One region of the Limosilactobacillus panis genome, then DNA from elsewhere that is predicted to be linked to it. Evidence: predicted binding sites of a transcription regulator. Region 1 holds the regulator's gene; the other holds the start of a gene.

Region 1 (15,299 bases):
CATCAGGTCAATTGCCTTGTCTGGTAAAAAGCGGTCAGAGATGTAACGGTCGGAAAGCTTAACGGCCTGTTCGAGCGCATCATCAGTAATATTGGCATGGTGGTGAGCCTCATAGCGGGGCCGCAAGCCCTTCAGAATTGCCAAGGACTCTTCAGGTGTCGGTTCATCAATTTGGACGGTCGCAAACCGCCGTTCCAACGCCGCATCAGATTCAATATACTTCTGGTACTCATCAAGGGTCGTGGCCCCAATTGTTTGGAGTTGCCCCCGGGCCAGTGCCGGTTTAAGGATGTTGGAAGCATCAATGGCCCCCTCGGCACCACCGGCCCCGATAAGGGTATGTAATTCATCAATAAAGAGGATAACGTGGCCGTCTGCCTGAATTTCATCAATAACCTTTTTAAGACGGTTTTCGAATTCACCACGGTACTTGGTTCCAGCAACCAGTGAGCCCATATCCAAGACCATCAACCGCTTATTAGCCAGTTCAGACGGGACCAGGCCCTTAACCATCCGCTGAGCAAGGCCTTCCGCAATGGCGGTCTTACCAACCCCCGGTTCACCTATCAGAACCGGATTGTTCTTTGTCCGTCGGCTAAGAATCTGCTCAGTGCGCTTAATTTCTTTGTTTCGGCCAACAACGGGGTCGAGCTTATCTTCACGGGCCATGGCCGTCAGGTCCCGAGCCAGCTTATCAAGGGTTGGCGTTCCACTCTTACGGTTGGCAGTTACTGCCCGCCCCCGGCTGGCTTGATGGAGCTGACTCTCCGCTATGCCTAGCCGCCGAAGGGTAACCTTACGAACCTGGCGTGGCAAAACATCAAGGCTATACAGGATCCGTGATGAAAGGACACTCTCGTCCGCAATCAGCGCCAGCAAAATATGTTCGGTCCCAATCTTTAGGGCGTGCATCTGCTGAGCCTCTTGACCAGCAAGACTTAAAACCTGCTTGGCCTTCGGTGAGTACGGCAGGTAATCCGCCGGACCCAACTGGTCAAGGGTACCATAACCAATCAAACGTTCAATTTCTTCACGGATATCGTCGCTGGTAATTGAAAATTGTTCAAAAATTTTGTTCGCAATACCATCCTTGTTCATTGCAAGGGCTAATAGAAGGTGTTCTGTTCCTACCGCTTGGTGTTTAAAGTATTTAGCCTGCTCATGAGCAATCATTAAAACATGTTTGGCACTTGAGGTAAACATGTTATCCATTAGCAATCATCCCTTCTAACTTTCATACCGTAACCGGTTTAACAGTGAAACCAATACTCTCGCTCTCAGTTGAGCCTCAACTGTCGTGTTACCAACGTCCAAGGTCTGCTTAGAAAGAGCTACCAACATCAGGTCTCCTTCCCGCCGCGTAATTACTTTTTCGTCGTAGAGCGTCTGGACAATGGCAAAGGCGTCCCGTTCCCGGATTGAGTCACCAATTGCTTGGGTTAATGAGTTTAACACGTCAACGTTATCAAGTAAATTAACCCGCTCAATCCGGATATAGCCGCCACCTCCACGCTTACTCTTCACCAGGTAACCGTTCTGAATAGTAAACCGAGTCTTAATTACATAGTTAATCTGCGAGGGAACCACGTCAAAATGGTTAGCAATCTCTGACCGCCGAATCTCAATCTGTGCAGAGTTGCCGAGAATTTCTTTTAAATATGCTTCAATCACATCCGAAATGCTCTTATTTTCCATTTGTCCGCCCTCCATTTATTGACTAATCTTGACCATTATTTTATCATAAGTCACCTTTTTTTCCCATTTAAAACACTTGAAACAAAAAGAGACCGGCAATGCCAGTCTCTTTTGAAGGTCACGCATAACAACTCTCATAGCCTGATATGAACAATAACCGAGCCGTGCCCTGTCAATCATTGTTCTAAGTCTAATCCACTCAGTTGTTATGCGCTTTCTTATCATAAATTAATCAATGTTAAGTGTGATGCTTACTTTTCGAGAGAGAAGTCAACAACATTCCGACCAACAACCTTGTTGTCCTTCAGTTCTTGAATCATATCGTTGATTTCAGAAAGCTTCCGGGTGTGAACGATTGGGTGAACCTTACCTTCAGCACCGAATTGGAAACATTCAGCCAAGTCTTGACGGGTACCAACTAAGGAACCAGCGACGATAATCCCATCGAGAACCGTCTTAGCAATGTTCAACTTCATGTCACCTTGTGGAAGGGCAACCGCAACTAAGCGGCCGTCTGGACGAAGGGAGTTAATAGCTTGGTCAAAAGCAGCGGTAGTAACAGCAGTAACAACTGCGGCGTGGACACCGCCAACCTTTTCTTGGATTTGTTCATCAACATTGTTATCGTGACGGTTGATGCAAATTTCAGCACCATTTTCCTTAGCAGCCTTCAGCTTGTCTGGGTTACCATCAACGGCAATAACGTGAGCACCAAAGACGTTGTGGGCAAATTGGATACCGAGGTTACCAAGGCCACCAGCACCAACGATTGATACCCATTGACCAGGTTTGATGTCAGCAACCTTCAGTGCCTTGTACATAGTAACACCGGCACAAGTCAGCGAGGTAGCTTCAACAGGATCTAATCCTTCTGGAACCTTGACAGCGTAGTCAGCTGGAACGATACATTGTTGTGCCATTGCACCATCAGCTGTGTAACCAGCATTCAGGACGTTACGGCAAAGGGTTTCACGACCGGTCAGGCAGTATTCACAGTGGCCACAGCCCTTGAAGAACCAAGCGATTGATACCCGGTCCCCAACCTTCAAACTAGTAACGCCAGGAGCAACCTTTGATACACGGCCAACACCTTCGTGGCCAATAATCCGGCCTGGCTTCTTACCGAAGTCACCGGCAGCACAGTGCAGGTCAGTGTGGCAAAGGCCACAGTATTCCATATCAACTAAAGCTTCGCCAGGCTTCAAATCACGAAGCTTGACATCCTTAACAGTAACGTACCCATCTACTGGATCATTAATAACAGCAGCTTTCATAAGCTAAAATCTCCTTCTCAAAGACATGTTATACTTTTCACAATTATTATGATATCAGAACTAGTTTATTTTTTAAAGCCCGTTTTGAATAATTTTATTAATTTTAGTTAGCCGGATTTACAATCTAAGTGCAACATCATAAATTAAACAAAAAGGCCATGAAGACCTAAACTTAAATTGACCAAAAAATAAGAAAGGTGATCTTCATGACTCAGATTGATTCTAACATTCCTCGTCACTACCATCAACTAACTAGTGAGCAGCGTAGACAGATTGAGGCACTACATGATCTGAACTGGCCTAATGCCGCAATCGCCAGAAAGCTTCACTGTCATCGGTCAACGACGGGGCCATTTCTTCTTTAAGCTCCTAACCAAACAGCTGGGCAGCCAATTTAACGCGATGAGTGTGGACGAGTTTATTGGCCAGTTCAAGTTAAAGTTTCCTGACCAGTTTTGTCCGTCAACGCCAACTGTTTACCGCTATATTGACCAGGGACGGTTAGCCATTAAGAATCTTGATTTACCACAGAAGCTAAGTCGGCATCTAAAAAAGCACCATCGTTCCCACTCTCGGCAAGCAGTGAAGCGGCTGGGAGTTTCAATTGAAAAACGCCCGCAAAAGATTAATCAGCGCCAACGTCCTTTTGATTGGGAGGGGGGATTTAGTCAAGGGGGTTCGGCGGAAGAATCAACCAGCCCTGATGACCCTAACAGAACGCTTAACGCGCTTTGAGATTGTCATTAAGATTCCCAATTACCGAGCAGGAACCTGTCGTCAAGAGCTTCAGAAGGTGATTAATTACCATCCAAACTGGTTTAACTCGATCACTTTTGATAATGGTGCCGAATTCTCTACATTGGCTAAAATTAGACATGCCAAGATTTACTTCGCTCACCCGTACTCACCTTGGGAACGCGGAAGCAATGAAAACAATAATGGACTGCTTCGTCAATTCTATCCCAAGGGCCAACCCATTAAGCAATCCCTTCTCTACCTCTACCAAGCAGTCCAAGCCCCGCAAGCTTCTTCACTACCACACCGCTCAACAATGTTTTCATCAATATTTAGCTTCATAGCCATGTTGCACTTGAGTTGACAATTCGGGTTTACAAATCAACTAAGAAAATAGCTCTAGTTATTTAAAAACATGATATACTGAAGTCATTCTAAGGCGGTCGCTCTAATTGACAGAGCGCTTAAAAGTCCCTTAGTAACCTAATTTTTTCAATTTCTGTAATTGATAGGTTACTAAGGGACTTTTTATTTATCTGGCAGATTGCAAGAAATAACTTGAACGAATTTAGTGACGTAGATTAAGCAAGAAGATCTCAATTGGTGTATGCCAATTACTTACCCTAATCAAACGCGCAACGTTTTCCGCAGTTTGGGCAATATCATTAGGGGCATCACAAAGAGCCTGTTTTAATGACTTCGCGCCAGCAGGAGTTGCAAAAATCGCATCAATTGCACCTGTCGTATAAAGGCTATTACCCCCCCTACCGATATTACCAGCTAAGACAATCACCGGTGCTTTGGGGGCAACACTCTTGCATGCCTTTGCAACGCCATAGGGGGTCTTGCCAAATTTGGTCTGGAAGTCAATCCCCCCTTCACCGGTAAAAACAAAATCAGCATCAGCAGCTTTTTTCTTTTAATTTTGTAGCGGCAATTACCAAATCTACGCCATGCTGCATCTGAGCATTGGTAAACACTAACAGTCCTGCCCCAAGTCCACCAGCTGCTCCGGCCCCGGCGAGCTTCTCAACTGATTGACCGGTCCTTCTGGTAATCACTTCGGCATAGTGGTGAAGGTTTCGATCAAGAATTTTTACCATTTCCGGAGTTGCTCCTTTTTGGGGGCCGAAAATAGGCGCGGTGCCCTTGGGACCAGTCAATGGGTTCGTGACGTCTGAGGCAATCGCAATTGTTGCTTTAGCGATACGTGGATCAACCTGTGAAGTATCGATCTGCGCTAGTTCAGCTAGCGCCCCACCACCAAACCCAATTGGTTGTCCGTCAGCTTTCAGGAGTCGGGCACCAAGAGCCTGGGCCATCCCGGCACCACCATCGACGGTTGCGCTCCCACCAATTCCAATAATAATTTTCTTGGCTCCCCGTTTAATAGCATTAAGGATCAGTTCACCCGTACCATAGGTGGTTGTAACAAGGGGATTCGCTGTTTTAGCATTGATAAACTGAATCCCGCTCGCGGCCGCCATTTCAATAACCGCTGTCTCGCCATCCCCAAGTAATCCATAGTCCGCATCAACTAAATGATTAAGGGGGTTATGAACTTTTGCGGTAACCAGTTTTCCTGCAGTAGCGTCAACCAGGGACTGGACCGTCCCTTCACCACCATCAGCCATAGGGACTAAAACGTATTCAGCATCTGGATAAACTCTTTTGATCCCCCTAGCCATTGCCTTGGCGGCTTCTTTAGCGGTCAGGCCGCCTTTAAAAGAGTCTGGAGCAATTATAAATTTCGTGGCATATTCCTTCTTCCTTCTACATTAAATCTATGAAGTCGTCCAGCGCTACCGCATCGCTGTCAATCATTATCCACCCTTTCTTTTCGAATTAGCAAATTCTCCCTAACGCTTCTTCAAAAATTGGTAACCATTTTTGCTGGTAACCGGCGCGGGTTGGATGAATTGAATCAGCCATGTATAGTGAAGCCTCACCATGCGGTACTTCCTCATTATGGTAAAGGTCAATGATTGTAAAATGCCATTTGGCCTGCAGCTCAAAGAGACGGTTAACCATTTGCGCATAAAGTTCGTTATCAAAGCAGGGATTAGTGTATATAAATACTGGGACGTGCCAACATACTCTTACATAATTGAGAATATATTCAATGGCTCCTGTAATTGTTTTAACATCGTACTGATCACTACAACTAATCTTACCAAGCAGATTAGGGGCCTTTTTAGCGTCATTTGTAGATAGCTGTAAGACGAAGGCATCCAGTTTTGCTGCCTTGTCGATACTGCGCAGACGGGCAACATAGGAATCATGGGGGAAGAAGGTGTTTTGGTCTACTAACGTTGTTCCAGAGACCGCCTCCTTAATCGCCAGTATGCCATCCCTTTTGGCTAAATAATCGACGAAGGATTCGCCAAGGGCACCATAGCCAAAGGTCACGGAGCTCCCCAGAAAAGCAATCCGCTTGCCTTTTAAAACTGACGGCACCGTTTTAGTAGCGTTGACACCATACTGGGCAGCGTTTCCAGAAAGACGTCTTAGGCCATCAAGGGTGTGAACAAATTGAGGACTTATGCTGCCAAACTTAGCAATCTCGTCTTTGACCTCGTCAAGAGCATACCTCGATAAGTCATTTTCTGTTTTTAATTTTACTAAGATGTCTTGCATGTTTAACCTCTTTTTTTCATATCACAAACTAGGGTAATAGTCCCGCCACCTTGTCGCCAAGGGTCGGATAAATTGCTAGTATTCTCTTCCGGTATTCTTCCCCGCTGATTTTCAAGCCGATAATTGGCAAAAAGTTATTAATATCATCGGCCGCATAATCGCCAATTTCGCTTACACCCACTAGTTGCTGGCCCTTAAATACCAGTGTTAAGGTGCTAACCTGGTCATTTTGTCCGGCGTATAAGCTCCCGTATTTGAGGGGAACCATTTTGACCCGATAGTCAGCATTATCAGCGACATCATCAGCATTAACTCCCACCCGGGCAACTTCGGGAAAGGTAAAGGCTGCCTGCCCAATTGTTGGGTAAACTATTTCCTGGCTAGTCTTACCAGTTAAGTAGTCAAAGAGGTAGTGACCCTCAAATTCAGCTACTGGGGTTAACTTCGGCTGCTTACGGCTCACGACATCCCCAATGGCGTAAACGCCATCGACACTCGTCATCAAGTGCTCATCAACTTTAATCCCGTGGCGATCATGTTCAATTCCGGTGTTTGCTAACGCTAGTCTTTCAACATTTGGGTGCCGTCCCGTGGCATCAAGAATATAGTCAGTTTTAACGGACCCCTGGTTGGTGACAATTTTCAAGCCAGCCGCGGTTTGACTAACCGCTTTAGTGACAGTATTAAATCTAAATTGGATTCCCCGGTCTTGCATTGCTTCAACCAGTGCCCGATCCTCAACCGCAGTAAATTCACGGAGAACCCGGTCAGAATGAACAATCACGGTTACATCAGCTCCAGCTGCAGCGACCAGGGTTGCTAATTCAAGGCCGACAAAACCTGCTCCAATAACAGCAATGCGCTTGGGAAGTTGCTTAAGGGATAGCAGGTCGTAACTCGTGTGCAAATATTTCTTCCCAGGGATGTCGAGAATATTCGGTGCTTGCCCTGTAGCAATAATAATGTGATTAGCCTGATATTGGTAACCATTGACCATAATGGTATGGTCATCAACAAAGTGGGCATAGCCATCCTCAATATCGTGATTACGCTTAATAATTTCCCGCGTCTCAGCTGGCCACGGATTAAAACGTGCCAGTTTAGTCCGCATCAGCGCTTGCCAATCTAGCTGTGCCGGCTGACCGATACCATGATTAAGAAGCTGTTGAGATTGCAGGACAGTTCGGACTGCTCCTTCAAGGAAAATCTTCGGTTCACAACCATAGTTAGGGCAAGTCCCCCCATATTCAAAGCCCTCAATCACTAATACCTTATGACTAGTTCTTGCCAATAGGTTGGCCATTTTATAAGCAGCGGGGCCAGAGCCAATTAAGATTTCGTCATACTTCTTCATACTAATCCCTCCTCAATTAATTAGGCCTAGTGTATCTTATATTATTTGCTGGGTACAAAGATTTGCTTACTTAATTGGTGGCCGACATAGAATACAGAATCCCGCTTTTATTTCAATTCGAACGCTTTTTAATTCTAACGTACGAAAGACTTAGGACCACATCACCGGTCTACTCAATATAGCAACTACCGGGCCTTTTGATTCCCCAGCTCCCAGAAAGCTAAGGCTGAGGCAGCGGCAACATTTAAAGAGTCGACCCCCGGAGCCATCGGAATTTTAATTGTAAAATCACTCTGCATAATTGTCTTCTCTCTTAATCCGGGGCCTTCCGAACCAAGAACGATTGCAAGTTTATCTACCTTAGCCAGCTGGGGATCATCAATACTAACAGTATTATGACGTAATGCCATCGCAGCCGTTTGGTAGCCAAAGTGATGAAGGATGCTAACCCTTTCGGCTTGCCAGGACTTAGCATCTATATAGGTCCACGGTACTTGGAAAACAGTTCCCATTGCTACGCGAGAAGCACGCCGATAAAACGGATCGGCAGAATCACTAGTTACAATTACTCCATCTATCCCCAGTGCCGCTGCTGAACGAAAGATTGCCCCAATATTGGTTGGATTAACCACGCTTTCAAGAACCGCAATCCGGGGATGAATGGGTGGCATCTTGGTCAAAAACTCGGCTAGACAAGGCCGTTTTACCCGATACATTGCTGCAAGCGCACCCCGCAAAAGATTATAGCCGGACAACTGACGAAGAAGGTCACTGCTAGCGACATAAATTGGTGTCTGACCGAGTCCCGTTGTTTTATTGACCGCCATTTCATGGTCCAAGTCGGCTAAATCACGTGTCAAATCCTTTTTTTCCACCAAAAGCGAAGCCGGCCGGTAGCCGGCCCGCAAGGCACGCTCAATTACTTTAGGGCTTTCCGCAATGAATAAGCCCGGTTGAGGTTCCCGAGCGTGAAAAAGCTGCGCTTCATTGAGCCGCACATAGGGGTCTAAGTTAGTTCCTGTTAAATCTGTAAGAAAAATTAAGTTATGCATGTTGAATCTACCTTATTTATAATAATCCGCCGTCACTATAAACTTGAAGTTCTTAAATCAACATTCTGTTGTCAAATTAAAAAAGTAGCACCACTGAATGTCCTTTTTTATTAATGTTGAATAAAGAGCCAATAAACCTAGTTAGCGTTCCTTAATACCTAATTGCCTAAGCAAAGTATATTTATACCCTAAAGTGAATGACGTGCAACAATCTCAACAGGAAGAAAAGTGGTTGAACTGGTATTATCCCCTTTTTTTATTTGGGTAAGGAGTTTATTAGCGGCAATGTTCCCCATCAGCTCCATATCTTGCTTTAGAAGGAAAATCCCATCACCGACATACTGTGACCATTCCCAATCATCAAAGCTAACGAGGCCTAAATCTGTGGGAAATGTCAGATTAAGGTCCTTAAAAATACTGAGTAGGTCGAAAAGGACAGGGCCCATTAGTGATACAACAGCTGTACGACCACCCAAAGCATTAAATTGTTTAAAGAATGTTTTAGCTAACCATCGCCTGTTATGACCACGTGTTTCAATATTATGATAACTTAAACCATTATCTTCCGCCGCTAGTTTAAGGCCAGCAATTCGCGGGATTTGGCCTGATGCTTCAGCATAGTGGGCGCTAATAGTCAAGATATTATTATAGCCACGCTGACTAAGAATTCTCCCTAATCGGTAACAAGCATCTCGGTTAGCACTGGTCACCTTCCCAATAGTTTGGGGTTGGTCATCAACTTCCCGGTCAACAACAACAAGCGGCAGCTTATTCTTTATCGCTAATTCATACTGCGAAAACTGGCGTGAATCTGGTTGGACAATGATTCCATCAACCCGTTGCTGATATAGTCGTTCTAATGCTCGTGCTTCAGTATCAATTGAGTTGCTAGTATTCATTAACAAGATATCATACCCTGCCCCCTGCAACACATCATCAATTCCCTTGGCAAGAAGGGATGAAAAGGGATTGGAAATATCTCCAACCAGGATACCAATTACATAACTTTGTGTCTGCCGAAGACGCTGGGCTGATGCTGTGGGAACAAAATTAAGGTTTCGAATTGTTTTCTCAACTCGTCTTCGAGTTGCTGGCCGCATCTTTTCATAGTGACCATTAAGAATCCGCGAAACGGTAGTTACTGAAACGCCAGCAGCTTTAGCGACTTCTGTAATTGTAATATGTTGTGTCATTGTCATCTTCCTTAGTTGCGCTTGATATTTAGACCTTTGTGACTTCTTATCATTTTACTATCGATTTATTCACACTGTAGTAATAAAGTCATTGATTTCTCGAAAAAAGTAAGTAAAGGATGGATGACAAAATGGTTATTCGCTATCATCCGAATGAGTCTCAAACGAAAGCCAGTAAATATTCACAAAATGGATATATGAAGTGCGTTAACCTAATTTTCCATCACAATTATTGTATAACCATTCGAGAACTAATAATGAGGGTGAGAAAATAAAGTCTTTTCTCACCCTCATTTCAACTGTAAAGGGTCATTATATTCATATTATACGCTAATAGAAGATTTAAAATAACGAAAGTAGAAATAATCTTTTACGGTTTAAGGAATTACCCCGAAATACAATTCTTACAGCATCTTTTCCTTGCGAAGGATTTCTTTATAAAACTATTTCTAGCCCTCTCAAGACCTACGTAAGTATATACTTAAAGTATTAAACAAATAGTGAAATTGTGTATACAGCAGCTAATCCAGCAAGCGCTAAGACAGAAGTTAAAGTTGACCAAGAAAGAAGGGTTTCCTTTAGTGAGAGACCAAAGTATTCTTTGATCATCCAAAAGCCAGCATCATTAACATGATCACAAAAGACGGAACCAGCACCAACAGCTAGGACCATCAGAGCAGCCATCGCGGAATTAGAGCCAAACTGATGTGCCATTGGAGCGACTAAACCGGCGGCAGTCATCGCAGCAACTGTAGATGATCCTAACGATACCCGAAGGATTGCAGTAATGAGCCATGCTGCAAGGATTGGCGAAATATTTGTTTGTGCAAAAAGGGTTGAAATATATTTAGAAATCCCCCCGTCGACAAGGACTTGTTTAAAGGCACCACCACCACCGATAATCAAGAGCATTACAGAAATTTGCTTAATTGACGTAACCATGGAATTAGAGATTTCACTCATGCCCTTGTTTCGCCAAAGCCCCATTGTAAAAATTGCAAAAATCAGTGAAAGAAGCATGGCAAGGTCTGGAGCACCGATGAATTGAATGAATTCATTGATTGAGTTGCTCTTTGGAAAAATAAATGAACAAATAGTGGCAACAGCAATTAAGATAACGGGCATCATCGCTGTTAAAACAGAGATTCCGAATTTAGGAGTCTCATCAATATTGAATTCTTTATATTCACCAATAACCGAAATATCGATATCCTTTCGATAAACTTTAGGATAGGCCTTATGAAGAAACCAGTTAAATACTGGTCCAGCAATTATAATTGTCGGAATTGCGGCAATGATCCCCAGCAAAAGAACATGGCCAAGATTAGCGCCAAGAATACCAGAGATTGCTGTTGGTGCCGGGTGTGGTGGTAAGAAGGCGTGAGTAACGTTCAAGGTCGCAGCCATCGGGATTCCAAGGTACATCAGTGGCATATCAAGCTCACGGGCAATAATAAAGATAATTGGAAGAACAACCACTAAGCCAACCTCAAAGAACAGCGCCAACCCGATGATGAATGAAGCAAGGATAACAGCAACCTGAATCCACCGCCGGCCAAACTTATCAATAAGGGTTGTTGCAATCCGGTAACCGCCACCAGCATCAGAAACAAGTTTCCCAAGCATCGACCCAAAGCCAAAAATAATGGCAAGGTGACCAAGTTGACCACCGATTCCGGTTTCGATAGTTGCCGGAATCTTAGCAAGTGGCAACCCGAGTAAAAGGGCAACGATAAATGAAGTGATAACTAAAGAAACAAAAGTGTTGAGTTTTAATTTAACAATCATAAAAATTAATAAGGCAACACCGATCAAGACAATTAGTAATGGCATAAGTTAACCCTCCTAGTGGGTAGATTCTTGTTGAAGCTCAGCAATTGTTGAATAGGCTGGAGTCAATAATCCTTCAACCTGTTGAAATAGTGGTAGGTATTGTTGATAAACGTGAACGGCACTTTCCTGAGGTTGGTACGAACTAATATCACCGACAAAGTTTTGAACAACGTTAAGACTATTAACGATTCCGAGACTCTTCATTGCCATGGTGATTGCTCCTAAGCAGCCAGATTCAAATGAATTAGGAATATTAACTGGACAATTAAGGACATCTGCAAGCATTTGCCGCCAAACTTCTGCCCGGGCAAAGCCGCCAGTAGCAGTAACGCTGGCTGGTTCACCAACAAGGTCACGAACGGCTTGAAATACAGTTGCAATATTCATGCAGATCCCCTCCATTACAGACCGTAGCATATCAGCACGGGTGTGTAGTTGTGAAAGGCCGAAGAAGCTCCCTCGTGCATTTGCGTTCCACAATGGTGCCCGTTCGCCACCAAGGAAAGGATGAAAAATAAGTCCATGTGCGCCAGCCGGAACCCCTTCAATAACATGATTAGCGAGGGTGTAGGGATCAACATTCTCATTTTTAACGGCATTAGCATCAACCAAATGCTCAACAGCCCATTGGTAAACATCGCCGCCGTTGTTAAGGGGACCACCGACCACCCAAAGGTCATTATCGACTGCATAGCAAAAGAGGCGTTGCTGGGGATCGATTACGGGATGATTAGTAACAACGCGAACCCCAGCCGATGTTCCAATAGTAATTGCAACGGTGTCTTTTCTAATTGCCCCAACTCCCAAATTTGAAAGGGCCCCGTCAAAAGCACCATAAACAAATGGGGTATCTGATGGAATTCCCATCTTTTCTTGGGCCTTATCTGTTAAACCAGATACCTGGGTTGTCCCGTTAACAATGGCTGGCAACTGGCTTTCTTTAACCTTAGTAAGGGCTAGTGCCTGCTCATCCCAGCTCATGGTATTGATATTCATCATCCCTGTACAGGAGGCAATTGAAACATCAACCTTAAATGAGCCAAAGAATTGATAGAAAAGATAAGACTTAATATCACCAAAATAGGCGGTGTTTGCGACTTTTTCTGGTTGCGCTTGGTTAAGCCACATTATTTTGGTTAGTGGTGACATTGGATGAATTGGTGTTCCGGTCTTTATATATAACTGCTGTCCCTCCGGACTACGTTTAAGGTGATTGGCAACTGCTTGTGCTCGGGTATCCGCCCACGTAATTACACGCGAGAGTGGTCGAAAATGTTGATCGAGCAAGATGACACTTTGGTTAGCGCTAGAGAAAGAAACCGCTAACAATTTATCGTTTACAAAATCAATCTTTGCTCCAGCATCGTGAATGACCTTTTCAACAGCATTAAGTATTGCTTCAGGATCTTGTTCGGCCATTCCACTGCTATCCCGATAAAGTGAATAACTTTCATTAAAATGGTCTAATACTCTTGCATGTTCATCATAAAGAACAGCCTTGGTTGAAGTTGTTCCAACATCAACGCCAATAAAGTAGTTCATTTGCATAACATCCTTTTTACATTATTTATCAAAATATTAGGAAAATTGGTTTATCGTTACACCAAATAATATATTATCTTATGTAAGCGATGTCAAGCCATAATTATTAATAAGTGTATCGTTTTCCTAAAAATATAAGAAGCTAATTATTTTATCTGTATAATCTTTACCCAATTAAAAAAGGATGGAAAAACAGTCTCATTTCCTCATCCCAGTTACTTATTAAATGTTATCTGATACGTTATTAAAAAATTTAAGAGCGCCTTTATAGAACCAAGCATTGTATGGCATGATACAAGCCATCGGGCAGTTTTGCCCCGCGATTACTTTATAACGTTTGAAAAGTAAAATAAGAGGCTGGGAATTAACTATTAATTCTTGGTTCTCTAACAGTAAAATCCGGACTATAATTTTTGATCGATTCAAAAATCATAGTCCGGATTTTAAATTATTTATAAAATTAGTCGCCAATCGACTAATTGATTGACCAAATTTCGTTAGATTTAATGCCATCAAGGCTAGCCCAATGTCATTTTCCACAGCCCGTTGTCCGCGTAGATGAGTTCGGCGTATGCCAAAATCCCTCTTCATGTGACCAAAGACTGGCTCAACGTCGAACTTTCGTCGACGATAAATTGCCTTGCCTTCGTCACTTGAGAGGGTTGCTTTTACTTTAGCCTTGTAATAATTCCACGTTGGGTTAACCTGCATATAGCGTTGCCGACCACTTGGTGTTTTTGCCAACTCATCCAATTGTTCTGACAGTTGGTGCTTATCCGCTCGGTAGAGTTTGAAATCACGTTCGAAACCATATTTATCGGTTCGCCTACTATACCGATAAAAGCTAAAGCGAACTCCTAAATGATCGATGTAGTAATCATCTTCGGCATTATACTGCCAATTTTGTGATTTAGTTGGATCGTTTTTAAATTTATGTTTCTGTTCCTTTTGATAAGTTGTGTATGGAATAACAGGCTGCTTTTCAAACTGATCAAGAATCATTGTGTAATTGTACTCACTACCATAACCGGCATCGGCAACGATATGCTTAAAGAAATCTAAAGCATGAAACTGGGTAAGGAATGGCACTAAGGTCCTGGTGTCAGTTGGATTTGAAAAGAGCCCGTAATCAAGGACAAATTGCTTATGTGTAGCGATTTGCAGGTTATAGCCGGGCTTTAACTCCCGATTCATCATCGGATCTTCCTTCATACACATAAAAGTCGCATCATGATCAGTCTTGGAATAGCTATTACGACCTTGGAAGATATCTTCGGCACGTTCATACTTTTTGGCACGCGGAATTAGGTCGTTGCTTAATTGATGGCGAAGTTTTTTTAGAAAACGACGGCGCCGTTTTCTAACTGAACCACCTTTGATGATTTTTGGTTCTTGCTTAATCTCTTCATCTAACTTAGTGATTTTCTCCGCAAGTTCTTGTTCCATTACTTCCATGCCTTCGGCAGAAGTAACCAGCTCGGGTGCCATTTCTTGCACCACTTGTTTTTCTACTAGTTCCTCATAAAGCTTACTCGTCTTTTCTCTTAACTTAGCGTGATACTTTTCAACTGCCCGTCGCCAAGTAAATGAATATTTATTGGCATCGGCTTCTACCTTGGTCCCATCGATAAAAACTGCATCATTTTGAATTAGTCCGTGATCTTTCAAAGCCATGGTAAAGTAAACAAAGGCATGTTTAATTAGCTTACTAGCGTGCTGACTGCGTCGAAAGTTATTAATGGTATGGTAGCTATAAGCATAATCATGAGCTAACCAACGCATTGGCAGGTTCTCATCCAACATCATTTCAATCTTTCTTCCAGAATAAGTTTGACGTGCGTAGGCAAACAAGAGAATCTTAAGCATAATTGCTGGATGCGATGAAGGGCGGCCGGTAGCCGCTCCTGAATCTTCTAATAGCACATTTTGTGGAATCGAGTCGACAAAATCACTAATTAGCCGCGCAATATGATTTTGTGGTAAA
Region 2 (15,299 bases), 140 kb from region 1:
GACGTTGCCAAGGTCTACCCCCAGGTTGTTACCGCCGACGAATCCGGCTTCCAAGCCGATTTGGGTCAGGTTAACCTGACCCCTGGTCACTCCTACTCGATTGTCAGCCGCTACTCGAACTCCGCCCAGGGGAATGGTGGCAGTGGTGCTTGCCAAGACATGTGGCTTGGCCCGGTAACTCTGAACCAGTCCGCCTCCGCAGTCGATTCCATCAGTCAGAACGGTAATACCCTCCACGTGACCGGCTGGCTGGCCAGTGACCAACGGCTGAGCCAACCAAACGGCTTTGTCATCGCCCTGTACAACGGGAAAGAGGTCGGTCGGAGCAGGATCAACTTTGCCAGTCGTAATGATGTGGCGGCTAAGTATCCACAGATTTACCAGAGTGCTAATAGTGGCTTTGCCGTTGATATCCCCGTCCCCGCCAACCAACTGACGAACGGTCAATTGAGCTTCATCCTCCGGCTGGCCGCTTCCGCCGATGGCAATAGCAACTACACGGACATCCGGACCCGCGATTATGCAACCAACGCCGGGGCCGCAACCGTCAGCTACAACAGCAGTGCCAACACCATCAGCATCAATGGTTGGCACGCCGCCATGGCTACGGCCAACCGTCCTTACCAGTACCTGATCGTCATTGGGGCCGATGGGCACGAATTCTACCGCCGGGCCCTGAACAACACCAATTCAAACCAGTCATCAGGTGCGGGCGCCAGCCAGGCCCCGTGGATCGGTAATGCCGGCCAGTCTGGCTTCGCCGCCACGCTCCCGGTTAGCGCGGCCATGAACCACTGGGGAATCAAAGTTATCCACCGCTACACCGACGATGCCGCCGGTAACGGTAACGCCGTTGATTTCGTTTCCCCAATGGTCAGTATCAACTCCGGTTTCCAGCACCTCAACGGCGGGACGGTCTACTACGACCCTGACCGGGGACAGGTGGCAACCGGCTGGCGGACGATCAACAACAACCGCTACTACTTCTCCGATGGTTACGAAAACCAACCGAACCCCGATGACCTCTGGGTTTACAACGACCAGCTTCACGGTCAGATGTACACCGGGATCAACTATGTCGATGGTCACTGCTACGACTTCGGCACTAACGGGATTGCCCGGGCCCTGCCACAAAACGATGGCTGGTCCTGGCCATTCCCTGCCGATGGGGAAGGTTACTTTGCCTCAGGTCAGGCCTTTGGTTACTCCTCCTACCCACGGAAGAATGGCTTCCACGACGGCCTGGACTTCGGGGCCTATGACCATCCTGGCTCCGCAGTTCACGCCGTTCACGGTGGAAAGGTCTTAGACGTCAACACCTGCCGTGACGACAAGGGACAGATCATGTGGTGGTACGCCATCGTCTACGATGGTCGCTACCTCTACGTCTACCAAGAGGCCTTCAGCAACCGGAACCAGATCACCGTTAACCGGAACCAGATCATCTATCCGGGACAGGTCATCGGTTACCGGAACACTGACCACCTTCACCTCGGCATCAACACCAGTCCCAACTACGGTGTTGACCTGGCCCACTCCTTCCAGCCAAGTTGGACCGACCCGAACCAGGCCACGGGTAGTGGAACCTGGCTCAACCCGCAGACGGTCATCCGCAACCGGGGTTAAGTTACGAAATATTGCTAACAGATTAAAGGACCATGACATTTGTGCGTGTCACGGTCCTTTTTTGCGGATTGGGGTTAAAATATAGTTTATGAAAATGAGGAGGAATTAATGCATGAAAGCAAGTATTGCGCATGTTACAGCACTGGCAGCGATCACAACCGTTGCCGGTTTGGTGATTGCCGGACAAAACGTCAAGGCCGATACCACGACCGCCACGATGACGCCGGCGACTACGCAGACAAGTACGGCCACCACGCCGAATTATGTTCAGCTCTATTCAGATAACTTAAGTCAGGTCCAGGCGACCCAGAACATTAACATCCCCGCTGGCTACACCCTGGATGCCGTCCGCAACGTCAATAGTTCCGCCGCCGCTCAGGCCCTGGGAAAGCAGGCCCAGCAGGGATTGTACAGCAACGACTACCAGTCGGATTCCACCGCGGCCCAGGAGAAGGTCGACGTTAACAACCTGACGTCCGACCAGGTTGCCGAGATGAACCAGTATGGCCTCAGTCTGGTGAACAAGGTCCGGTCAGAGTTTGGTCAAGAACCGTTCGTCCAAAACGAGGGGACCATCAATGAGACCCGTAACGTTGCCCTCCAGTACCAGGCCAAGAACGAGTCCCTGCTCAACGGGGGCTGGCACGACTTTGCCATTCTAAACGGTCGGTCGGAAAACATTGCGGCCCAGCAGATCTACATTGATAACGTTTCGGGCTTACGGGCCCGACCGTTTGCGGAGGCCAAAGGGCGCGATTTTGTGGACAATAGCGCCGTGCCGCTCTTTACCATCACAACCATGGATGATCTCCGGGCGTCAATCTTCTACGGGGTGATGGGGATGCTCTTTAACGACGCGGCCGATAATTTCGGTCATGCCCAAAACTTCCTGACCGTCAACCAGCCGGTGACGGCCATGGCCCTGTACCCATCACTGACCTATGGTACCGGGACCGGGCGGTATGCCAACGGGATAACTTTCAAGTTCCAGCTGGAAAACATCGACATGCACTACGTTTGGACATCCGGGACCGATTTCAACGCCAATAACTACAGCAATGCCGGCACGGTGGTCGGGAACTGGGACCAAAACGACAACGGCAATTACGCCTACATTGATGGGGCTCATCTGACAACGGATGGGGCGATTATTGCGACGGGTTGGCACGCTACCAACGCCAGTCAGGGGCGGGCCTACCACTACATTATCGCCCTCGACCAGAATGGCCACGAGCTCGGCCGGACCCTGGTTAATCCGGTCACCCGAGAAGACGTGCGGGCCGCCCACAACGTCTATAACGCTGTCCACTCAGGATTCTCAGTCAAGATTGACTTAGGCAATGCCTTAGCCAACACGACTGCGGTTCAGCTGATCAGTCGTTACAGTAGTGACGCCGCGGGAAACGCGGGCTATGTGGACTACTGGTTTGCCCCGGTTGCCGTGGACCAGGCTAACCGGGCCTGCCTCGACCAGGCGAAGGTCACTGATGGTCAGCTGCACCTGACCGGTTGGCACGCCACCAACAAGGCCGCCAACCGCCCTTACCACTACATCATCGTCCTCAACAACGGCCGGGAGGTGGCCCGGCAGCTCGTCACTGATGGAGTCAACCGAGCCGACGTCGCCAATGTTTACCCGGACGTTGACCGGGCCGCCAAGTCGGGCTTTGACGTCCGCTTCGCCGTTGATAAGCTGAACTTTAACCAGCGTATCCAGGTCCTCAGCCGTTATACAGATGACCCGGCGGGAAACAGCAATGCGGTGGACTACTACTTTGCACCACTGACGGAAGGTAACTACGCTAACCTTGGCCACCTGGATAACTTCAGCATTAGTGGCGTCAAGCTCAATATCGCCGGTTGGCATGCCAACGCGGTCTCCCAATTTGAGCAGCACCGCTTCATTATTCTCTACGACAGCACAGCTAACCGCCAGGTGGCCTCCTTTAACGTCGATAACGTTGCCCGGCCCGATGTCCAACGGGTTTACCCGGGAATTACCGGTACTGGTCAGTCCGGCTTCAACCTGAGTCTGGACCTGAAGGACGCCCAGATCGTTCCCGGCCACCAGTACGTGGTTATCAGTCGCTACTCGAGTTCGGCCACGGGAAATGGCAACGGGAACGGTAGCCAGTACACTGACTACTGGTACCCGTCAAAGGTGCTAGAGAACGGCAATGAAGCGGGGAACCTAGATAAATGGACTGTCCAACCGGCTGGCGCTGGTCAGTACACGGTGACGGCGGCTGGCTGGCACGCCACGCGGATGGTCAACCCGGTTCATACCCTGATCTTGTTCGACAACACCCTGGGCAGGGAGGTTAGCCGCCACACCTTGACTTATCAACAAACGGGGCTGGAACGGCTGGATGTTGCTAGGGCGGTTGGTAACCAGTATCCGGCTGCCGGTCAGTCTGGCTTTAATGTCCAGTGGACGGTCATCGGTCTCCGCCCTGGTGATGACTACACGTTGATTAGCCGCTACTCACTGACGAGTAATGCTAACCAGGACTACGTCGACTATGACTTTCCAATTGGTAAAATGAATATTCAATAGCGCACAAAAGCGGGCTCCTACGAAAATAGGAACCCGCTTTTGTGGAATGCTATTATTTAGTTTTAATTAATGGTGACTAACAACAGCATTGTTTGGTAATTGACCAGACCAGTCTTGGTACTGAACCTGGCTGCTGCCCTTGGTGGTGTAACGGTCCATCCCGTCACTGTCAACGTGGTGGGTAACACCCTTGGCATCGGTCCAGGTTGCAACATCACCTAAGCCCAGTTGGATTGGTTGGTTTTGTTTAACATTAGTAGCAGGTGTTTCAGCGGTCTTTGCTGGAGCAACTGTCGATGCCGCCGTATTGTTGGTGGCAACTTGACCGTTGTGGTTAGCGGTCGTCATGCTAGAGCTTACTGCAACTTGGCTGTTGCTGGTGACAATTAAAGAAGTGCTATTAGCAGAAGTCGAGTTCTTTTCAGCAGCGTACTTAACATCCGTCTTGGCAGAAGTCTTGTTGGCCTTTTTGTGGCTGCTTTGCTTAACCACTTGCTCACTGCTTGCTTCGTGGGTCTTATGCGTACTAGTTGCACTATTGGCAGCGCAACCACCCAGACCTAAAGCAAGTAAGACAACTAACGAACCATTTAATACTTTCTTGTTTAACTTCATAATAAAAGCACCCCTTCCACAATGTTGATTAGCAATGTTCGTATCTCTTTCGATATAAATATTGTAACATACTTGAAACATTTATGTAACCTTTTAGTCAATAAAATGTCACTTTATCTTAATCTTACCGCTTACTAGACCGGTGCTAAATGTGGTGCTGGTGGGCTTGACGTGGTGAAAGGGGGGCAGAAATAAAAAAGTTACCAAAAATATTACGAACTGAAATCGGGGATGGGTGCCTATCTTTTTACGGCAAAAAGCTATATGATGTTGGGGTACTTAATTAGAAATGAGGGAACATTGTGGATAAAAAGTTTAATCGTTGGCTCTTTTGGCCGTTAACGCTCCTGGTAATTGCGACCTTAATCTTTGTCTGTACCAAAATTCAGTTTATCTTCCGGCCGTTCTTTACATTTATCTCGGTTGTCTTTGTACCACTGATCCTGTCGGGCTTCCTATATTACATGTTGAACCCAATCTTAAAACTAATCATGAAGGTCAAACTAGGCCGCTTTAAAATGAATAAGGGAATCGCCAGCCTGCTACTGGTGGTCGTCCTCATCCTTATTATTGCAGGAGGCCTGGCAGTCCTGATTCCTCCGGTCGTTAAGGAAATCACCACCCTGGTGACCCACTTGCCACAGACGGTGAGTGGGGTGCAAAAGCTCCTTAACGACACGGTCCAGCACTCCTTTTTGAAGAATGTCGACCTGTCATCTTACTACCGGCAATTTGACCACCAGCTTGCTAAGTACGCCCAGATCATCTTGAAAGGGCTGAGCAGTCGGGTTGGCGACATCGTTGGTGCCGTTACCAACATCACGATTGTGACCATTACGGTCCCGGTAATGCTTTTCTACATGCTCAAAGATGGTGACAAGCTGGCCCCGAGCATTCAGAAGTGGCTCTCACCGCACCATGCTAAGGAAGTCGATGAGCTGCTGAGCAAGATGAACAACACCTTGTCTTCCTACATTGCCGGTCAGGTAATTGAATGTTTGTTCGTGGCCGTCTTTACCTCCATCGGTTACATGATTATCAAACAGCCCCTAGCTCTGGTCCTGGGAATCGTTGCCGGCCTCTGCAATATTATTCCCTACATCGGACCTTACATTGGAATTGCTCCGGCCCTGTTCGTTTCCCTGACCATGGCCCCTAAGAAGTTGATTCTGGTGATCATTGTCGTGATTATCGTCCAGCAGATTGACGGGAACGTAATTTATCCAAACATTATCGGGAAGTCCCTCAAGATTCACCCGTTGACCATCATCTTGTTGTTGTTGGCGGCTGGTCACATCGCGGGGGTGGCGGGGATGATTCTCTGTATCCCGGCCTACGCGGTGGTGAAGACCGTCTGCGAGTACTTCTTTGACATCTACCGAATTGAGCACCCGGTCACGGAAGAAAAGAAGGAGTAAAAAAAGAACTTTAGCGTTCGGCGTATAATCCCGAATTGCTAAAGTCCTTTTTTATTCGTCTTGTCCATCCACAATGACGTAGTTGCCGGTGATGAACCTGTTCTTACCAATTTGGTACCAGGTGATTTCACCGTTATCGTTGAGCTGCCCGGTAATCTGGATGCGTTTGCCATCTTTAATTGTGTCAATCTTTTTTCCGTATGGTGCATCGAAAACATCGGCTGCTTTGCCAGGGAGGTAGTCAATGGTTCCCTGCACATCCTTGAGGGGCATGATGGTCAGATTATCAGCAATGGGGGAAGGAATTTTCTCATCCGTGAAGGGGTCGTTGACGACCCGCATGTTCTCGTACTTGACCCATTGGCCAGCGCCCAACTCGTACCAGGTGTCACCACTCTCGGCATCAACCCGGTGGAAGGCCTTAACAACGATTCCTGCCGGAACAGGGTCGTTGATTGGCATCCCGTTGACCGTATCATAGACTTTGGTGGTTTGGTCGATTTGGAGGTAGATGTTAATGTCCTCGACGTTTTGCCAGCTTTGTTTCCGGTAGTAAAGCTTGACGTCACGGCGCTGCATGTCAAAAGTTCCGTTAGCTTGTCCTTCCATCTTTATGAAGCGGTAGTGGGGGAACTCTTTCTTATCGATGTGGTACTTGCAGCCCTGAATCCCGCGCAAAAGTTGGGGGGCCATGATATTTTCTCCACTATCAATATCAATGTAGTAAACCCAAACTGGGTTTCCAGTCTTAAAATGTCCTAGCATGTTTCCACCCCATTATCAGAATCTATTAATCATATTATACCGCATTTTGCAGGACCCGCCGCGCCTTTGGTATATATCTGGTTATTCCTTTAGCAAACTGTTAAAATTAGGGCATTCAATAGATAGGTAGGGTGAAAAATGAGACACTGGCAGATTCACCGGACCACACTCCGGGCGATTTTCATTGCAATTATTCTAATCCAAGACTTTGTGCCATTCTTTGGTAATATTCCCCTGGGCCCGCTTAGTATCACGACCATGCACGTGACCGTGATCATCGTGGCAATTGTTATGGGGCCCGTCGATGGAGCCATTATCGGCGGTACCTGGGGGCTCCTTACCTGGGTCCGCGCCTTCGTGGCCCCGTCTAGTCCGCTGGCGCCCCTCGTCTTTGTGAACCCCCTGGTATCGGTTCTGCCGCGGATCATGATTGGCCTGGTGGCGGGTGCCGTTTACCGGGGCATTAGTTACTGGCCCAAGTTAAATAAGGTTGCAATGGTTGCTGCCGGAATTGTGGGGAGTCTGACCAACACTGTTTTGGTCTTGGGGATGGTGGCCGTTTTTTACCGGACGCCAGCAGTTGCCCATGCTTACGGGGTTAACGTTGCCCACCTCCTGCCAACGTTGGAGGTAATCATGGCGACCAATGGGGTGGCGGAACTGGTTCTCGCAGCATTTGCGGTCCCACTGATTGCCTACCCGGTCCTGGAGGTCCGTCGGCGTTTGGCTTTATATTGAGACATAAAAAAGCTGGAGAGAATTTCTTCTCTCCAGCTTTTTCGGATATCTATTACTTATCTTCTTCTATTTCTGGAGCAGGGGCAGCGGTGTCATCTGCCGCCACAACGGTAATGTTACCGTCATCGTCTAACTTGGCAGCCAGCTTGTGGGCATCGTTGTGGTCGAGAACGTAATCGGCAATCCGGTCCTCAATCTGCTCTTGGATTACCCGGCGTAGTGGACGGGCACCCATCTTTGGATCATAGCCCAGGTCGACCAGCTTTTCAGCGACGTCCTTTGGCACATCAATGTGGAGCTTCCGGTCAGCCAACATTGTGTTAACGTCGGTGATCATCAGGTTGACGATCTTCATCAGGTCGTCCTTAGTCAGGGCGTTGAACTGAACGATGTCGTCGAACCGGTTCAGAAATTCGGGCTTGAAGTAGTTGGTCAGCTTGTCGATGATTGAGTGGGTCGAGCCAGATGCCTCGGCACCAAAACCAACACTAGCAACGGCATCCCCGGTCCCGGCGTTCGAGGTCATGATGATGATCGTGTCCTTGAAGCTGACGGTCCGTCCTTGCGAATCGGTCAGGCGACCATCATCAAGGATCTGCAGGAACATGTGCATAACGTCCGGGTGGGCCTTTTCAACTTCATCCAACAGGATCAGGCTGTAAGGGTGACGCCGAACTTGTTCGGTCAGTTGACCAGCTTCTTCGTAACCAACGTAACCAGGAGCGGCCCCAATCAGCTTGGAAGTGGAAGTCTTGTCCATGTATTCGGACATGTCGAACCGAATCATGGCATCCTTGGAACCAAAGAGCTGCTTGGCCAGTTGCTTGGCGGTTTCGGTCTTCCCGACCCCGGTAGGGCCAACGAATAGGAAGGAACCAATTGGCCGGCCGGACTTGTTCAGGCCAATCCGGTTCCGGCGAATGGCCCGGGCGATCTTGTCCACGGCTTGGTTTTGACCAATAACGTGGGCCTCAAGCTTCTTATCTAAGTCGCGGAGCTGGTTTTCTTCTTGTTGCTGAAGGTCACCAACGGGGATGTTGGTCTTTTCTTCAACAATCTTTTGCATGTCCTTATCGGTAACCGTTGCTGATTCTTCAGTGTGATTTTCTTCGGCATCCTTCTTGGCCTTTTCCAGGCGGGTAACCTGGTCACGGTAGAAGGCAGCCTTTTCGTAGTCCTGATTGTCAACCGCCTGTTGCTTGTGAGCCTCGGCAGTATGGATCTCGTTTTCAATCATGTTAGGATCGGCCGTCTTTAAGGTCAGGTTCTTCCGCGAACCGGCCTCGTCCATCAGGTCAATCGCCTTGTCCGGCAGGAAGCGGTCTTGGATGTAGCGGTCAGAAAGCTTGGCTGCTGCCACAATTGCCGCGTTAGTGTACTTGACGTGGTGGTAGTCCTGGTAGCGACCCTTGATTCCGTTCAAGATCTGGATAGTTTCTTCAACAGTTGGTTCGTCAACTTGGACTGGTTGGAACCGTCGGGCGAGGGCGGCATCCTTTTCAATCTTCCGGTATTCGTTTAAGGTCGTGGCCCCAATCAGCTGGAAGTCACCACGAGCGAGGGCCGGTTTCAAGACGTTTCCGGCGTCCATGCCACCCTCAGCATTTCCGGCGCCCATGATTTCGTGGATTTCGTCGATGAAGAGGATAATGTTCTTGTTCTTTTGAACTTCCTTCATTAATTGTTGCATCCGTTGTTCGAATTGGCCCCGGATTCCGGTCCCTTGAACAAGGGATACAACATCCAAGCGGATAATTTCCTTGTTAGCCAGCTTCTCTGGCACTTGACCAGAAACAATGGATTGGGCGAGCCCTTCAACAACAGCCGTCTTACCAACCCCGGCTTCACCAATCAGAACTGGGTTGTTCTTTGTCCGCCGGTTCAAAATTTCAATGACCCGGTTGATTTCCTTATCCCGGCCGATCACTGGGTCAATCTTGCCTTGGCGGGCCAGGTCGGTCATGTTAATGCCGTATTGGCCGAGGATTCCCTTGCCATTACGGCCGCCACCCCGGCGTTGGTTTTGGGTATTGGCATTTTGACCATTAGCGCTCGCGGCTTGGCCTTGCATGTTGTTCATTGCGTTCATAAAGTCTTCGAGGTTTCCAAAACCGAAGTTATTCATTCCGTTACCCCCGTTCATCATATTTGCTTGTAAGTTTTGTAATTTTTGATAGCATTCTTGGCAGAGGTCAACTTGAATCCGCTGACCGTTAAAACTCATTTGTAAGTGGATCGTCGCTGGATTCCGATGACAATTTTGACAAAGCATCTATTATTAGTACCTCCCTGAAAAATATGGTCAAAGTATGTTTGACCTTTCTTGACCATTGATTACATTATACTTACTTTTTATCGCTGTGCAAGAAATATGACTGCCCTTTAGAAAAAGTAAGGATTGATCACGTTTCATTTTAGCACTCTTTGTAATTGTTTGCTAAAATTAGGGACCGGGTGTGTATAATAGGAATAGAAATCATATTTGGAGGTGGGAACGCTTGGCAGAACGTGATTTTAAGCAGGAGCTTGACGAACTGCGCGCCGGCAAAATTGACCAGTTTGAGATTGGCCCTGATAACTTTCAGGAGTTCCAACGAATCTATCATGCCTACCCGTACCGGACCCAGATTACGGGGCAGGCCCACATTGGTGGCAAGATAATTTACCGGATGATTAAACGGTAAGATGCCCTTTGACCACCTTGTATTTACCGCTTACAATTGCTAAAATATATCTATCGAGGTGTATCAGTGCTAAAATAAGCACTGGTAAAAGTAAATCTGCTCGAAGGAGACTGATTAAAAATGGAAAAACGCGATTTTACAATTACTGCTGAAACTGGTATTCATGCACGTCCAGCAACCATCCTGGTTCAAGCTGCTTCAAAGTTTGCTTCTGATGTAACATTGTCATATGAAGGCAAGAGCGTTAACTTGAAGTCCATCATGGGTGTTATGTCTCTTGGTGTTGGTCAAAATGCTAAGGTTACGATCACGGCTAGTGGTGACGATGAAAAGGATGCTTTAGATGCCGTTGCTGAAACCATGAAGAAGGAAGGATTGACTGACTAATGTCTTTGCTGCTTAATGGGTTAGCAGCCAGCAGTGGGATTGCGATTGCGCCTGCTTACCTATTAGTGGGGTCAGAACTTCCGGTTCAAAAACAGCATATTAGTGATAAGAATCATGAGGTCGCCAGGCTTCATGATTCTTTTGCGTTAAGCCGCCAAGAACTGCATGCAATCCGTGACCAGGCCCACCGGCGCCTTGGTCAGCGGGCGGCAACGGTTGTTGATACACAACTGGCAATGCTGGACGACCCCGTTTTATTTGATTCAATTGAACAACACATCGTCAGCGAGCAGATTACGGCGGAGTGGGCGGTCCAAAAGGTGGCGGATCACTACATGGCCATCTTTGAACGCCTAAATGATAATGACTACCTTCAGGCGCGGGGGATGGCAATGCGTGACCTAGCCAAGCGCCTGTTGAGCCACCTCCTTGGCGTTAAACTCCCGAATCCCAAGCAACTCGACCACCGGGCAATTATCGTGGCTAATAACATCACCCCAACGGATACGGCCCAGTTTGACCGGCGCTACGTCGCGGGCCTGGTCACGGATACCGGGGGGCGGACCTCCCATTTCACAATCATGAGTAAGACCCTTTCCCTGCCGGTGGTTGTCGGAACGAAGAAGGCCACGGCGGCGATTAAGGATGGAGACCTCCTGGTGGTTGACGGTATTCACGGCAAGGTGGTCGTTAATCCGTCGGAAGGCGAGCTTGAAAAGTACCGCCTCCTTGCCGGCAGGTTTGCCCGAGAGCAAGAGGCCTGGGGTGCGTTGCGGAACCAGGAAACCATCAGCCAGGATGGTCGTCACTTTGAGGTTGCGGCCAACGTTGGTACGCTTGCGGACATCCAAGATGCTCAGAACAATGGGGCCGAGGGAATTGGCCTTTTGCGGACTGAGTTTTTGTATATGAACCAGACTAAGCTGCCGGGTGAGGACCAGCAGTTTAGTGCCTACAAGCAGTTCGTAGCCGCGATGAACCAGCACCGGGTGGTTACCCGGACCTTGGATGTGGGCGGTGATAAGCGCTTGGAGATGGTACCTCTCCCGCACGAGGCCAACCCTTACCTGGGTTTTCGGGCCATTCGGATTGGCTTGGCTAAGCCGGAGATCCTGCGTCCCCAATTGCGGGCGATGCTCCGGGCGTCGGTCTATGGACGGTTAGCCATCATGTTCCCAATGGTGGCCACGATTGAGGAATTCCGCCAGGCGCGGCAGATCTTAGATGAGGAGAAGGCATCCTTGGAAAAATCCGGGGTGCCGGTTGCCGACAACATCGAGGTGGGGATGATGCTGGAAATTCCGTCGGTGGCAATGATGGCCGACCTCTTCGCCCAGGACGTTGATTTCTTTAGCATCGGCAGCAATGACCTGATTCAGTACCTCTTTGCGGCTGACCGGGGGAATGCCAGAGTCGCCTACCTCTACCAGGAACTCCACCCGGCTGTGCTGCGGACCGTCAAGCGGGTGATTGACGCAGCCCATGCGGAAGGTAAGTGGGTCGGCATGTGCGGTGAGATGGCCGGTAACCCCTTAGCTACACCATTGCTGATGGGGATGGGCCTGGATGAGTTCTCGATGAACAGTGGTCAGATTCTTCACATCCGGTCCTTGATTAAGCAGATGAACACTCGTCAGCTCCAACCGCTCGTTCACCGGTCTTTAAATGCCCAGACCGCTAGTGCGGTAACCGCCATGGTGAAGAAGTTCTTAAAAGAAAATAACTTAGAGTAGGGATTTTATAGGATGGCACCGGTCGTAGTGAGCGGCCGGTGCCTTTTAATTTGCCGCTATTTAAGAAAAAATTAATCTCGTAAACGCGGCCTTGTCGATAGCACGGAATCATCTTACAATAGGAGAAATGTGTCTTTTGCTAAAGAGGGGGCTCTTTAGTATAATAATTAACATTATGCGAAAACGAAAAGATAGGAGCAGTTAGCGTGAATATTGGTCTTTTTACAGATACATATTTTCCTCAGGTTAGTGGAGTAGCAACTTCCATTAAGACCCTCCGCGATGAGCTGACTGCTCAGGGGCATCACGTGTATATCTTTACGACGACTGATCCCCAGGCAAAGAAGGACGATGTTGAAAACGGCATCTATCGCTTTGCTAGTATCCCCTTTGTCTCCTTCACGGACCGGCGAATTGCTATCCGGGGTGGTATCCGGGCGGTTCACTTGGCCCGGCGGTTTCACCTCGACGTTGTTCATAACCAGACCGAGTTTGCGCTGGGGATGATTGGTAAGTTGGTGGCTCATGAGCTGGACATTCCTTGCCTACACACCTACCACACGATGTACCAAGATTATCTTCATTACATAGCCAACGGTCACATTGTCAAGCCGAAAAATGTGGCAACCTATGCACGTCTTTACATGCATAATATCGACGGGGTGATTGCCCCGAGTAAACGGGTTCTGGATACTCTGCGGTCGTATGACGTCACAGCACCCATCCGGATTATTCCGACGGGAATCAACCTGCGGGTGTACCAGCACCAGGACTCGCCAGCAGCGGTTCACGCCCTCCGTGCTAAGTATGGCTACGAAGATGACACGCCGGTCCTCCTTTCCTTGAGTCGGCTGGCTTACGAGAAAAACATTCATACCTTAATTGATGCCATGCCCGATATCTTAGCCCAAAATCCGGCTGCCCAGCTTTTGATTGTTGGTGACGGGCCCGCCCGGAAAACATTGGAACGGCAGGTTCGCCAGATGGACTTGGGATCCCATGTTCAGTTTGCGGGAGAAATCAAGAATGATGATGTCCACCATTATTATCAAATGGCGGATGTCTTTGTGTCTGCATCAGATTCCGAGTCTCAGGGACTAACTTACGATGAGGCCCTGGCTTCGGGCTTGCCAATCGTTGTCATGCGCAGCGTCTATACGGACGAACTGATTGATGATCCGGCAATTGGGGTGAGCTTCCAAAAGCGAGAAGACCTGGTCAAGGGGGTCATTCACTACCTGAATAACCCTGGGACCGAGGAGTCCCACCGGAAGCGCCAGGTAAAGCTGCACGCTATTTCGGCGGAAGTTTTTGCCAAGCGGGTCGTTGAATACTACCGCGATTGTCAAAGGACGCTGGCTGAAAGAGAAGTTGCCAAGGCACGGCACCACCGTCGCCTATTTCATCGTTCGAGGAGTTAGTGATGATTAAAATTACGATGTTTTCATCAGCGGACAAGGTTGCCGGTCAAGGGGTGGGCAGTGCCTACCTGGAACTGATCAACCTGCTGAAGACGCACTTTGAAGATGAATTTGACATTGAAATAAACCACTATTGCAAGAGTGACATTAGCCACTACCACACGATTGACTTGCCCTTTTATTTTTCGACCTTTTCGAAGAAGCGGGGGCAAAAGGTTGGTTACGTGCATTTCTTGCCGGAGACTCTGGAAGGTAGTTTGAAAATCCCACAACCATTTCGTGGGATTTTTTATCGTTATGTAATTGCCTTTTATAAGCGGATGGATCACCTGGTGGTCGTTAACCCGTCCTTTATTGATAAGCTAGTGGCCTACGGGATTCCCCGTGAGCAGATCACCTATATTCCCAACTTTGTGGATAGCGCTCGTTTTCACCCGGTGGATGTTAAACAACACTTCGCCCTGCGTAAGAAGTACGGCCTACCTGCAGATAAGTTCGTTGTCCTGGGAAGCGGCCAGGTTCAGGAACGCAAGGGGGTTCCCGACTTCATCCAGCTTGCTAAGCAAAATCCGGACGTTCAGTTTGTTTGGGCCGGGGGCTTTTCATTTGGCCCCTTGACAGACGGCTACCATGAGCTGAAGAAGGTGGTAGAAAACCCGCCGGCAAATCTTAAGTTTACGGGGATTGTCAGCCGTGACGAGATTGCAGAGTTAAACAATGCGGCCGACTTGTTCCTGCTGCCGTCGTTTAACGAGCTCTTTCCGATGTCCGTTCTGGAAGCCTTTAGTTGCGGGACGGCGGTCATGCTGCGGGATCTTGACCTCTACCGCAGTATTATTGATGGTGACTACGAGCCTGCTAAGGATATCCTGGAGATGCAAGAGAAATTGACCCTACTGCGGAATGATCCGGCCCGCCTGGCCCATTGGCAAAAGCGGGCACGGGAAGCGGCCGCTCATTACTCAGAAGACCACCTGGCTAGGATTTGGGAGAAATTTTATTGCGAACAAGCTGCAAAGGGGGATGACCATGAGTAGAAAAAATTGGCTCGTCCTTATCTTGATGCTCCTGATTGGTGGGGGGATCATTGCATATTCATTGCGCACGGTTAACCTCCACCTACTGGTCCGTGACTTCTTTACCCTAAATTGGTGGTGGATGCTGGTAGCATTACTGTGTATCTGCCTCTACCTGGGATTGGAAGGGGTGGTCGTTAAGATTTTTATGAATAACCGCCACCCGGACTTTACCTGGAAAGATGCAATGCGTCTGCCACCGATTGAGCAACTTTTTAACGGAATTACCCCGTTTTCGACCGGTGGACAACCGGCGCAGTTAGTGGGGATGCTCCAGTG

The links. The regulator CtsR, encoded in region 1, represses protease genes until heat stress. The targets are predictions, from matches to a motif close to TTGGTCAAAAAAGGTCAAANA.
Region 2: KZE55_RS07220 (ATP-dependent Clp protease ATP-binding subunit) is a predicted target of CtsR. The motif match lies at 10,030-10,050, and genes of this name have one in related genera.

Annotation. Positions count from the first base shown of each region.
Region 1 covers NZ_CP081855.1:1,614,372-1,629,670, forward strand. The annotation lists gene KZE55_RS07820 (ATP-dependent Clp protease ATP-binding subunit) at 1-1,212, opposite strand, end outside; gene KZE55_RS07825 (CtsR family transcriptional regulator) at 1,228-1,695, opposite strand; gene adhP (alcohol dehydrogenase AdhP) at 1,947-2,969, opposite strand; partial or broken gene KZE55_RS10540 (IS30 family transposase) at 3,176-4,048, shown strand; partial or broken gene KZE55_RS07840 (glycerate kinase family protein) at 4,273-5,449, opposite strand; gene KZE55_RS07845 (SGNH/GDSL hydrolase family protein) at 5,550-6,341, opposite strand; gene KZE55_RS07850 (dihydrolipoyl dehydrogenase family protein) at 6,370-7,695, opposite strand; gene KZE55_RS07855 (TrmH family RNA methyltransferase) at 7,881-8,747, opposite strand; gene KZE55_RS07860 (LacI family DNA-binding transcriptional regulator) at 8,936-9,940, opposite strand; gene KZE55_RS07865 (gluconate:H+ symporter) at 10,430-11,773, opposite strand; gene KZE55_RS07870 (gluconokinase) at 11,786-13,315, opposite strand; gene KZE55_RS07875 (IS1182 family transposase) at 13,745-15,299, opposite strand, start outside.
Region 2 covers NZ_CP081855.1:1,477,545-1,492,843, reverse strand. The annotation lists gene KZE55_RS07250 (M23 family metallopeptidase) at 1-1,626, shown strand, start outside; gene KZE55_RS07245 (SEC10/PgrA surface exclusion domain-containing protein) at 1,739-4,183, shown strand; gene KZE55_RS07240 (hypothetical protein) at 4,250-4,798, opposite strand; gene KZE55_RS07235 (AI-2E family transporter) at 5,101-6,216, shown strand; gene KZE55_RS07230 (MucBP domain-containing protein) at 6,268-6,981, opposite strand; gene KZE55_RS07225 (ECF transporter S component) at 7,120-7,719, shown strand; gene KZE55_RS07220 (ATP-dependent Clp protease ATP-binding subunit) at 7,772-9,991, opposite strand; gene KZE55_RS07215 (hypothetical protein) at 10,218-10,403, shown strand; gene KZE55_RS07210 (phosphocarrier protein HPr) at 10,524-10,790, shown strand; gene ptsP (phosphoenolpyruvate--protein phosphotransferase) at 10,790-12,523, shown strand; gene KZE55_RS07200 (glycosyltransferase family 4 protein) at 12,730-13,944, shown strand; gene KZE55_RS07195 (glycosyltransferase family 4 protein) at 13,947-14,981, shown strand; gene KZE55_RS07190 (lysylphosphatidylglycerol synthase transmembrane domain-containing protein) at 14,974-15,299, shown strand, end outside.